2 regions of the Paracoccus contaminans genome follow, and region 2 is predicted to be linked to the other one. Evidence: riboswitches for the same ligand, from Rfam matches in the RefSeq annotation. Region 2 holds a riboswitch; the other holds the start of a gene.
What was found. A riboswitch is a leader RNA that binds a small molecule or an ion and turns the genes downstream of it on or off. The one in region 2 is predicted to bind cobalamin.
Positions count from the first base shown of each region.

Region 1: linked by a shared signal. The riboswitch ahead of B0A89_RS04395 (CbtB domain-containing protein) and the one ahead of B0A89_RS03210 (TonB-dependent receptor plug domain-containing protein) in region 2 are both predicted to bind cobalamin.

Region 1 covers NZ_CP020612.1:917,425-922,154, reverse strand. The annotation lists gene cobW (cobalamin biosynthesis protein CobW) at 1-506, opposite strand, end outside; gene B0A89_RS04410 (DUF1636 family protein) at 511-852, opposite strand; cobalamin riboswitch at 936-1,143, opposite strand; gene cobO (cob(I)yrinic acid a,c-diamide adenosyltransferase) at 1,193-1,819, shown strand; gene B0A89_RS04400 (histidine phosphatase family protein) at 1,816-2,364, opposite strand; adenosylcobalamin (AdoCbl) riboswitch at 2,434-2,520, shown strand; gene B0A89_RS04395 (CbtB domain-containing protein) at 2,563-2,781, shown strand; gene B0A89_RS04390 (CbtA family protein) at 2,791-3,708, shown strand; gene cbiB (adenosylcobinamide-phosphate synthase CbiB) at 3,712-4,644, shown strand; gene cobD (threonine-phosphate decarboxylase CobD) at 4,641-4,730, shown strand, end outside.
Region 2 covers NZ_CP020612.1:663,648-668,377, forward strand. The annotation lists gene B0A89_RS03205 (acyl-CoA synthetase) at 1-1,469, shown strand, start outside; cobalamin riboswitch at 1,488-1,683, shown strand; gene B0A89_RS03210 (TonB-dependent receptor plug domain-containing protein) at 1,813-3,699, shown strand; gene B0A89_RS03215 (ABC transporter substrate-binding protein) at 3,729-4,607, shown strand; gene B0A89_RS03220 (FecCD family ABC transporter permease) at 4,607-4,730, shown strand, end outside.

The DNA of each region.
Region 1 (4,730 bases), 250 kb from region 2:
TCGGACAGCGGCGTTTCGTGGTCAAGGCTGTCGTCCGCGGCACGCTGGGCGTCGACCGCAGCCTCGTCGGGGGCAAAGCGGCCCGCCGCCACCGCCTCGGCATCGGCGACGGCGATCACCCCGTCCACCGTGATGCGCGAACGGATCGCCGGCCAGTCAAAGGCCCGCAACAGCGGCTTGGGCAGCGCCAGCCCCGAGGTTTCGATCAGGATGTGATCGGGCCGCCGTGGCAGGGCCATCAGCGCCTCGATCGTGGGGATGAAATCATCGGCAACGGTGCAGCAGATGCAGCCATTGGCCAGCTCGACGATGTTCTCGGCCGGGCAGTTCTCGTCGGCGCAGGATTTCAGGATGTCGCCATCGACGCCGACGGTGCCGAATTCGTTGACCAGCACGGCCAGCCGGCGGCCCTGAGGGTTGGCCATCAGGTGGCGGATCAGCGTGGTCTTGCCGGCGCCCAGAAAGCCCGTGATGACGGTCACGGGGATCTTGGTCAGGTCGTTCATGGCGTCACTCCTGCGGGGGGATGCGGGCAAGCGACTGCTTGCGGAAGATCGCGGGCCGGTCGCGCCAAGGCACGATGCCGTCGGCGCTGTCGGCATAGAGCGCGGCACCCGACAGGATCGCCGGCGCGTCGGCGGGCGTCAGGCGGCCATAGACATAGGTCCACTTGCCGGGGCCGGACAGCGCAACGGCGCAGCCCTGGCCGCAGGCCGACAGGCATTCGACCGGGCGCAGCGTGACGCCGGGCGGGGCCGGCTCCAGCGCGCGGGCCAGCGCGGCACCGGGCGGTTCGCCCTCGGCGGGCTGTCCGGCCCGGCAGGTGATGCAGACGTGCAGCGTCGCGGTCATCGGCCACTCGCCCGGCGGTCGCAAACTGTCCGAAGGACGCCGCCGCCAGCGGTCGCCATCCGGTCGCGGAACACCCCGTCCGCCCGTCATCCGTTGCGCTGGCAGGTCTCCCGGCTTGCGGATTCTGGGTTTCCCCAACGGGCGCCCGCCTTCCCGGATTGCTCCAGTGGCACAAGGGCGACCTTTCCGGTCACGGTCGCGGGGGCGGCTGCGCTTTGGCTTGCCTTTCGGGGCCTTGCGCGATTCCCTCTTGGCCTGCCATGCGGCAGGACCAGCGCAGCGCCTTGGTGCGCCAGCCCGGCCGCGCTTGTCAAGGAACGTGCAACTGGAAAGAGCGCCGATGACCGACAGCAGCCCAGCCCCCGGTGCCGATGCGCGGCACGCCGAAAAGATGGCCCGCATCAAGGCGGCGCGCGATCGCATGATGGCGACCAAATCGGGCGAAAAGGGGCTGGTGATCGTCCATACCGGGGCGGGCAAGGGGAAATCCTCGTCCGGCTTCGGCATGATCCTGCGCTGCATCGCCCATGGGATGCCCTGCGCGGTGGTGCAGTTCATCAAGGGCGCCTGGGATACCGGCGAGCGGCGGCTGCTGACCGAACGGTTCGGCGATCTGTGCCAGTTTCATGCGATGGGCGAGGGCTTCACCTGGGAGACGCAGGACCGCGAGCGCGACATCGCCGCGGCGCAGGCGGGCTGGGCCAAGGCCAGGGCGCTGATCCGCGACCCTGCCATCCGCTTCGTCCTGCTGGACGAGATCAACATCGCGCTGCGCTATGGCTATCTGGACGCGGCCGAGGTCGCGGCCTTCCTGCGGGATGAAAAGCCCCCCATGACGCATGTGTGCCTGACCGGCCGCAACGCCCCGGCCGAGCTGGTCGAGCTGGCCGATCTGGTGACCGAGATGACGCTGGTCAGGCACCCCTTCCGGGCTGGGATCAAGGCCCAGCCGGGGGTGGAGTTCTAGCTGCCCGCCCGCCAGGCCCAGCGGCGGCCGTCATGGGTCAGCCGCACGAGGGACAGCGCCGGCACGTCGATGCGCAGGGCCATCGCGGCTGGCCCGCCCAGCGCCGACAGGATCGCGGCGCGCAGGCTCATGGCCGGCGCGATGGCGGCGGCCCTGCCGCCCAGGGCGGCCTGCTCCTCCATCCAGGCGCCCACCCGCGCCGTCACCGCGCCCAGGCCCTCGCCCCCCGGCGGGGCCAGCGCGGGATCGGCCAGCCATGCGGCCAGCGCCTGCGGGTCACGGGCCGCCGCTTCCTGCGGGCTCAGCCCGGCCCAGCGGCCAAAGGCCCCTTCCGCCAGCGCGGGATCGACGGTTCCGCAAAGCCCTGCGGCCCGCGCCGTGTCGGCGCTCGCGCGGCAGGGCGCCAGGAACACCCGCGCCCCCTGCGGCACCTGCCGCGCAAGGCCCGCCGCCCCCGCCAGCAGGCGGGCGGCCGCCGGCCTGCCCGAGGGAAAGCGCCCCGATCCGTCATGGGCTGCGCAGATCAGCAGAAGCTGGGCGGTCATCCGTCTTTCTCCTCGGCGGGGCGATTGCGCTTTGACTTCGCGCCGGCGCCGTGAAAGGGTGCCGCTGTCGTCATCGCGGCGGAAGTCCGGTGCAAATCCGGCACGGTCGCGCCACTGTAATCGCCGCTACGGCGAAAGTCAGACCCTCGCGGTGACAGCATCGTCTCAACCCGGACGCCGTATCCGCAGGAGATCCGCATGGCACAAGCCGCCGCACCGACCCCGTTCGCCCCGCCGCTGGCGCAACCCATCCCCCTGCGCGAGATCGCCCCCTGGGCGGTCCTTGCCGGGCTGGTGCTGTTGCTGGCGATGTATTTCGTCAGCACCGAACAGGGCGCGATCGCGCTTCTGGATGGCACGGGCGTGCATGAATTCGTGCATGACGCCCGCCATCTGCTGGGCTTTCCCTGCCACTGAGAGGCTGACATGACCGGACGTTTGCTGCTGCTCGGCATGATTGCCGGGCTGGTCGCGGGCATTCTGGCCTTCGGGACAGCCCGCATTTGGGGCGAGCCGCCGCTGGCCGAAGCCATCGCCCTTGAAACGGCGGCGCAGACGGGCGCCGCCAATGCCCTTGCGGCCGGGGGCCACGCTGCCGACCATGACCATGACCATGACCATGACCATGACCATGACGATGACCATGACCATGACCATGAACACGGGCAGGGCCATGGCGGCGCCTTTGGCGGGGGCCATGATGCCGCCCCGGCCGGGCAGGGGGCGGCGCAAGGCCATGCCGGCGCTCATGCCCACGGCCATGGGGCAGGCGAGGGGATCAGCCGCGCCGTGCAGGCCGGGATCGGGCTGCTGACCGGAACGGCGGTCTATGGCGCGGCGCTGGGCGGGCTGCTGGCCCTGGTCTTCGCCGCCGTGCAGGGCCGCGCCTGGAGCCTGGACCCCAGGGCGAGTGCCGGGCTGATCGCGCTGGCGGGGTTCATCGCCGCGGTGGTCGTTCCTCAACTGAAATATCCCGCCAACCCGCCTGCTGTCGGCCATGCCGAAACGATCGGCCTTCGCACCGCGCTGTTCTTTCTGATGCTGGCGATCTCGCTTGCGGCGATGGTGCTGGCGGCCACGGTGGGGGCGGCCCGCGCCCGGCTGGCGGGCGATGGCTGGAACGGGGCGCTGACGGGCGCGGCGATCTATGGCGGCGTGGTGCTGGCCGCCGGGCTGCTGCTGCCGCGCATCGACGAGGTGCCGGCGGATTTTCCCGCCGACCTGCTGTGGCGTTTCCGCATGGCGGGGCTGGCGGTGCAGGCAGTGCTGTGGGGCGCGACCGGGCTGATCTTCGGCTGGCTGGCCGCGCGCCCGGCTCGGCCCCTTGTGCGGGCTGCTGCCTGACGGATGAGCCATGCGGGCGCGATGCTGCTGGCCTTCGGCCTTGATGTCGCGGTCGGCTGGCCCGCGCCGCTTCATGCGCGGATCGGTCATCCGGTCACCTGGGCGGGGGCGCTGATCGCGGCAGGGGATGCGCGGCTTAACCGCGGGGGCGCGCGGCGCGCGCGCGGCGCGGCGCTGGCGCTGTCGGTGATCGGGCTGGCCGCGCTGGCGGGCTGGGCGGTGCAGCGGCTGGCCGGCGAGGGGCTTGCCGGCGCCGCCCTCTGCGCGGTCGCGGCCTGGCCGCTGCTGGCGGTGCGCTCGATGCACGATCATGTGCAGGCCGTGGCCCGGCCCCTTGCGCAAGGTGATCTGCCGGCGGCGCGCGCCGCCGTGGCGATGATCGTGGGCCGCGATCCGGCGGCGCTGGACGGCGCGGGGATCACCCGCGCGGCGATCGAAAGCCTGGCCGAGAATACCTCTGACGGCATCATCGCGCCCCTTTTCTGGGGGCTGGTCGCCGGCCTGCCGGGGATCGCGGCCTACAAGGCCGTCAATACGCTCGATTCGATGATAGGCCACCGCACGCCCCGGCACGAGGCGTTCGGCTGGGCCGCGGCCCGCATCGACGATGCCGCGAACCTGATCCCCGCACGGGCGACGGGGCTGCTGTTCGCGCTGGTATCGGGGCGCCGGGGGGCCGCGCTGGCCTGCATGGCGCGCGATGCCCGCCATCACCGTTCGCCCAATGCCGGCTGGCCCGAGGCGGCGATGGCCGGCGCGCTGGGCGTGCGGCTGTCCGGCCCGCGCATCTATGGCGCGCGCCGTGTCGATGAACCCTGGGTGAACGGCGCCTGCCGCGATCCGGGCGCGGCCGATCTGGGGGCGGCGCTGGCGCTGTATCGGCGCGCCATGGCGGCCGCGGCCGCCGGTCTGGCGCTGGCGGCGCTGTTGGCATGAGGCGCGATCACGGCGGCGATGTCGACGCGGCGCGCGCCCGCTTTGGCGGCGAGGACTGGATCGACCTGTCAACCGGCATCAATCGC
Region 2 (4,730 bases):
AATCGGACGTGGCACAGAAGGCCGCCGCGGCGCTGGCGCTGGCGCCCCAGGTCCATACGGTGCTGCAGGTGGACCTTGCCCGCTATCTCGGCGGCGCAAGGCGCCTGATCGTCCCCTTGGTCCGCCCCCGCGTCACGGCGACCCACAAGGCGCGGGTGCTGGACTTCGAGGCAGCCGCCTCGGCCGAGCCGCATGACCGCCTGACCTTCGACGATCCCGACGAGGACCGCGTGGCGGCCTATTTCCACACCGGCGGGACGACCGGGATGCCCAAGATCGCCCGGCACCAGTATTCGGGCATGATCTACAACGGCTTTCTGGGCGGCTCGCTGCTGTTCCGGCAGACCGATGTGGCGCTGTGCCCGCTGCCGCTGTTCCATGTCTTTGCGGCCTACCCGATCCTGATGTCCTGCATCCATTCGGGCGCGCATTTCGTCATGCCGACGCCCGCGGGCTATCGCGGCGAAGGGGTGATGGACAATTTCTGGAAGCTGGTCGAACGCTGGCAGGCGACCTTTCTCATCACCGTTCCCACGGCGGTCGCGGCGCTGGTGCAGCGGCCGGTGGATGCGGATGTGTCCACGCTGCGCACGGTGATCTCGGGCTCTGCCCCGCTGCCGGTCGAGCTTTACAACCGCTTCAAGGCCGCCACCGGGGTCGGGATCGCCGAAGGATACGGTCTGACCGAGGCGACCTGCCTTGTCAGCTGCAATCCGGTGGACGGGGTCAGGAAGATCGGCTCGGTCGGCCTGCCGCTGCCCTACAGCCATGTGCGCATCCTGCGGGCCGGACCGGACGGCTTTCACGAATGCGCCCCGGACGAAAGCGGAGAGATCTGCGTCTCCAGCCCCGGCGTCTTTGCCGGCTCGACCTATGTGCAGGCCGACAGGAACCGCGACCTGTTCGCCGAAGGGCGGTTCCTGCGCACCGGCGATCTGGGCCGGATCGACGCGGACGGCTATCTGTGGATCACCGGCCGGGCCAAGGACCTGATCATCCGCGGCGGCCACAACATCGACCCGGCGGTCATCGAGAACGGTCTCATCAGCCATCCCGACGTGGTTGCGGTCGCGGCGATCGGCCAGCCCGACAAGGTGGCGGGCGAACTGGCCTGCGCCTATGTCCAGCTGCGCCACGGGGCGGCCACCACGTTGGCCGAGCTTGCGGACCATGCCCGCGCCAACATCCACGAACGCGCCGCGGTGCCCCGGCACATCGAAGTGCTCGATGAGCTGCCGATGACGGCGGTGGGCAAGGTCTTCAAGCCGGCCCTGCGCCGCATGGCCGTCGCGCGCGTGCTGGACGACGAGCTGAAGGGCAGCGCCCGCGTGACCGAGGTGGTCGAGGACAAGGCGGCCGGCCTGACCGCCCGCATCGCCTGCATGCCGGGGGCAGACCGCGATGCGGTTGCCCGCCGGCTGGGGGAATATGCCGTCCGCTGGGAATGGGCGGGGCGCTCGGGCGATTGACGCCGCGCCATGCGCCCGGCTAACTGAACGCGACCGAGTTCCGGCGCCTGCCGGATTGAAAGGGAACACGGGGGCAGGTCATCTGCAGCCGTGGCTGCCCCCGCAACTGTGCGCGGATGGCGGGGCCGACAGGGCCACTGGGGCCGCCCCCCGGGAAGGCCGGCCACCGCGATGATCCGCAAGCCAGGAGACCTGCTCGGTCAGCACCCTTTCGGCGGCGCGGGGCGCGCCGGCGAGGCGGCCTGCCGCAGCGGTGATGCCCTGTCCTGCGGGACCGCCACGGATCCCCCGGACCAACGCCACCCGCGGGCCGCGCGCCCGCCGCAGCCCGAGGGACGATGCCATGCCCCTTTCCCGAACCTGCTCGACCCTGCTGGCCGCCGCGCTTTGCCTGCCCGCCCTGCCCGCGGCAGCGCAGGACAGCGCCCCCATCGTCCTCGACACCGTGATCCTGACCGGCGGGTTTTCCCCCGTCGAGGCCGATGCCTATGGCCGCGCCGCCACCGTCATCACCGGCCGGGAGCTTGAGCAGCGCGGCGCGGCCACCGTGCAGGAGGGGCTGCGGGCGCTGCCGGGCGTCTCGCTCGTCACATCGGGCGGGTCGCTGGCCGAACTGCGCATCCGGGGCGGCGAGACGCGTCACGCCATGATCCTGATCGACGGCGTGAACGCGGCGGGGGGCGATCAGCCTTACAACCTGGGGGGCCTCGATCTGTCCGATGTCGAGCGGATCGAGCTGCTGCGCGGTCCGCAGTCGGTCTATTACGGCTCGGCCGCGGCGGCGGGGGTCGTGAACATCATCACGCGCAAGGCCGACCGGACAGGCGGCCATATCCGCACCGAGGCGGGCCACGGCGCGGCCGCAGCGCTGGGCCAGTCCCTGGTCACAGAGCGGCTGCGGCTCCAGTTCGACGGCAGCTATCGTGAGGACGATGGCTATGACGTATCATATGGCGACGGGGGCGATGATGACGGCATCCGGCGCGGGGCGCTGGCGCTGTCGGGCGAATGGAAGGCGGCGGATGGCCTGACGCTGGGCTTTTCAATCCGCCGCGCCGAGGAGCGTGCCTGGTTCGACGCAACCAGCGGCGCGCCGGACTCGGCCCGGACCTATCTGCGCGATGCGCCGTTCTGGTCCGACCGGGCCGAGCGCATCGACACCCTCTGGGCCGAGGCGAGCTCTGCCTCGGGCCGGCTGACGCAGCGCCTGGCATGGGAGGATTCGCGCGTCACGCTCAAGACGCATGATGATTATCCGGGCCGGACCGAAACCCGCCGCCGTGCCATCCGCTCGCGCACCACCCTGGGACTGGATGGCGCGGCGGCCGATGCGTCGCGCACGATCGCCCTCGCGTTCGACCGCATCGAGGATGACGCGTCGGGCAGCACCGCCTATGCCCGCACCACCCGTTCGGCAGCGGTGGAATACCGCGCGGCCCATGAAAACGGGCTGGATGTGCAGCTGGGGCTGCGCCACGACGACAATTCGGATTTCGGCGGCAAGACGACCTGGGCGGCGGGCCTGTCCTGGCGCATCGCGGCCGGCCCGCTGCGGCTGCATGCCTCGGCCGGGACCGGCATTCTCAACCCCCAGTCCTACCAGTTGGCGGGGGGCTATGGCGCGGTCGGCAACCCCCATCTGAGGCCCGAGGAAAACCGCAGCATCGACATGGGGCTGGAATACAGCCTGCCGGACGGGCGCGGGCTGATCGACGTGACCTGGTTTCGCGAGCGGCTGGCCGACGCGATCGTCTATTCCGGCGCCCCGCTGCCGGATGGTTCCAACTATCGCAACCTCAGGGGAACAAGCCGGCGCCAAGGGGTCGAGATCGCCGTCCGCCATGAGCTGACCCCGGCGCTTACCCTGGGGGCGGCCTATACCTATCTGGATGCCCGCAACCCCGATGGCACCGCCGCCGTGCGCCGGCCGCGCCATGAGCTGGGGCTGAATGCGACGATGCAGACCTTTGCAGGGCGCGGCTGGCTGTCCGCAGACCTGCGGCATGTCACCGATTCGCGCGACACCGAATGGTGGCACGGCTGGGGCAACGAAAAGGTTTCAAGGCTGCCCGCCTTCACGGTGGTCAACCTTGCCGCCAGCTATGACCTGGACGAGCGGATGCGCCTGACGGCGCGGGTCACCAACCTGTTCGACAAGCCCTATCAGGAAACCTGGGGCTATGGCACGCAAGGACGCGCCGCATGGATGGGGATCGAGCAGCGATGGTAGCAGGCCGCGCGGCCCGCCGGCGGCCCGCCTTGGCAAGGGTCACGGCCGCGGCGCTGGCGCTGGCCGCCCTGGCCCCGGCCGCGTTGCTGGCGGGGGGGCCGGCGCGGGTCGTTTCCATGAACCTGTGCACCGACGAGCTGGCGCTGCTGCTGGCCGCGCCGGGGCAACTGGTATCGGTCAGCGCCCTTGCGCGCGATCCGCGCCTTTCGGCGGTGGCGGACCGGGCGGCCGCCTTTCCGGTGAACCACGGCCATGCCGAAGAGGTGTTCCTGCTGCATCCCGACCTGGTGCTTGCCGGCAGCTTCGGCGGCCCGCCGGTGGCGATGCTGCAACGGCTGGGCGTGCCGGTGATGACGCTTGATCCGCCTCGGTCGATCGAGGATGTGCGGCAGGCCATGCTCGCCGTCGGGGCGGCGCTGGGGCGCCAGCAGGCGGCCGCCGCCATGCTGTCGGATTTCGATGCGCGGCTGGCTCGGCTGAGCCGCCCGCCCGCCGCAAGGGCGCCCGCCCCCGATGCCCCTTCCCCTGATGCCCCTTCCCCTGATGCGCTGCCCCCTGATGGCCCGGTTGCGGCAAGCTGGGGGGCGAACGGCTATACCGCCGGGGCCGATACCCTGCCCGGCGACCTGATGCGCGCCGCCGGATTTTCACCGCTGGCCGAACGGCTGGGGATGACGGGTTCAGGCAGTATCCCGCTTGAAATGCTGGTGCTGGCGCAGCCGGCGCTGATCGTGACCGGAACCCGCTATCCCCGCGCCTCGCGCGCCGAGGAGATCGCCGTTCATCCGGTGCTTGAACGCATGCGCGCGCGCCGCCTTGCCGTTCCCGACGCGGAATGGACCTGCGCGGTTCCTCAGGTGGCCGATGCGCTGGGCCGGCTGGCCGGTGCCGCCAAGGAGGCGCGATGATCCGCTTTCCCTGGCTGCTGGCGATGCTGGGTGCGCTGGCCGCGGCGCTGGCGGTCGTCTCGCTGCTGGTCGGGCCAGCCGGCGCGGGCTGGGCCGAGGGTCTGGGCGCGCTCGTCTCGGGCG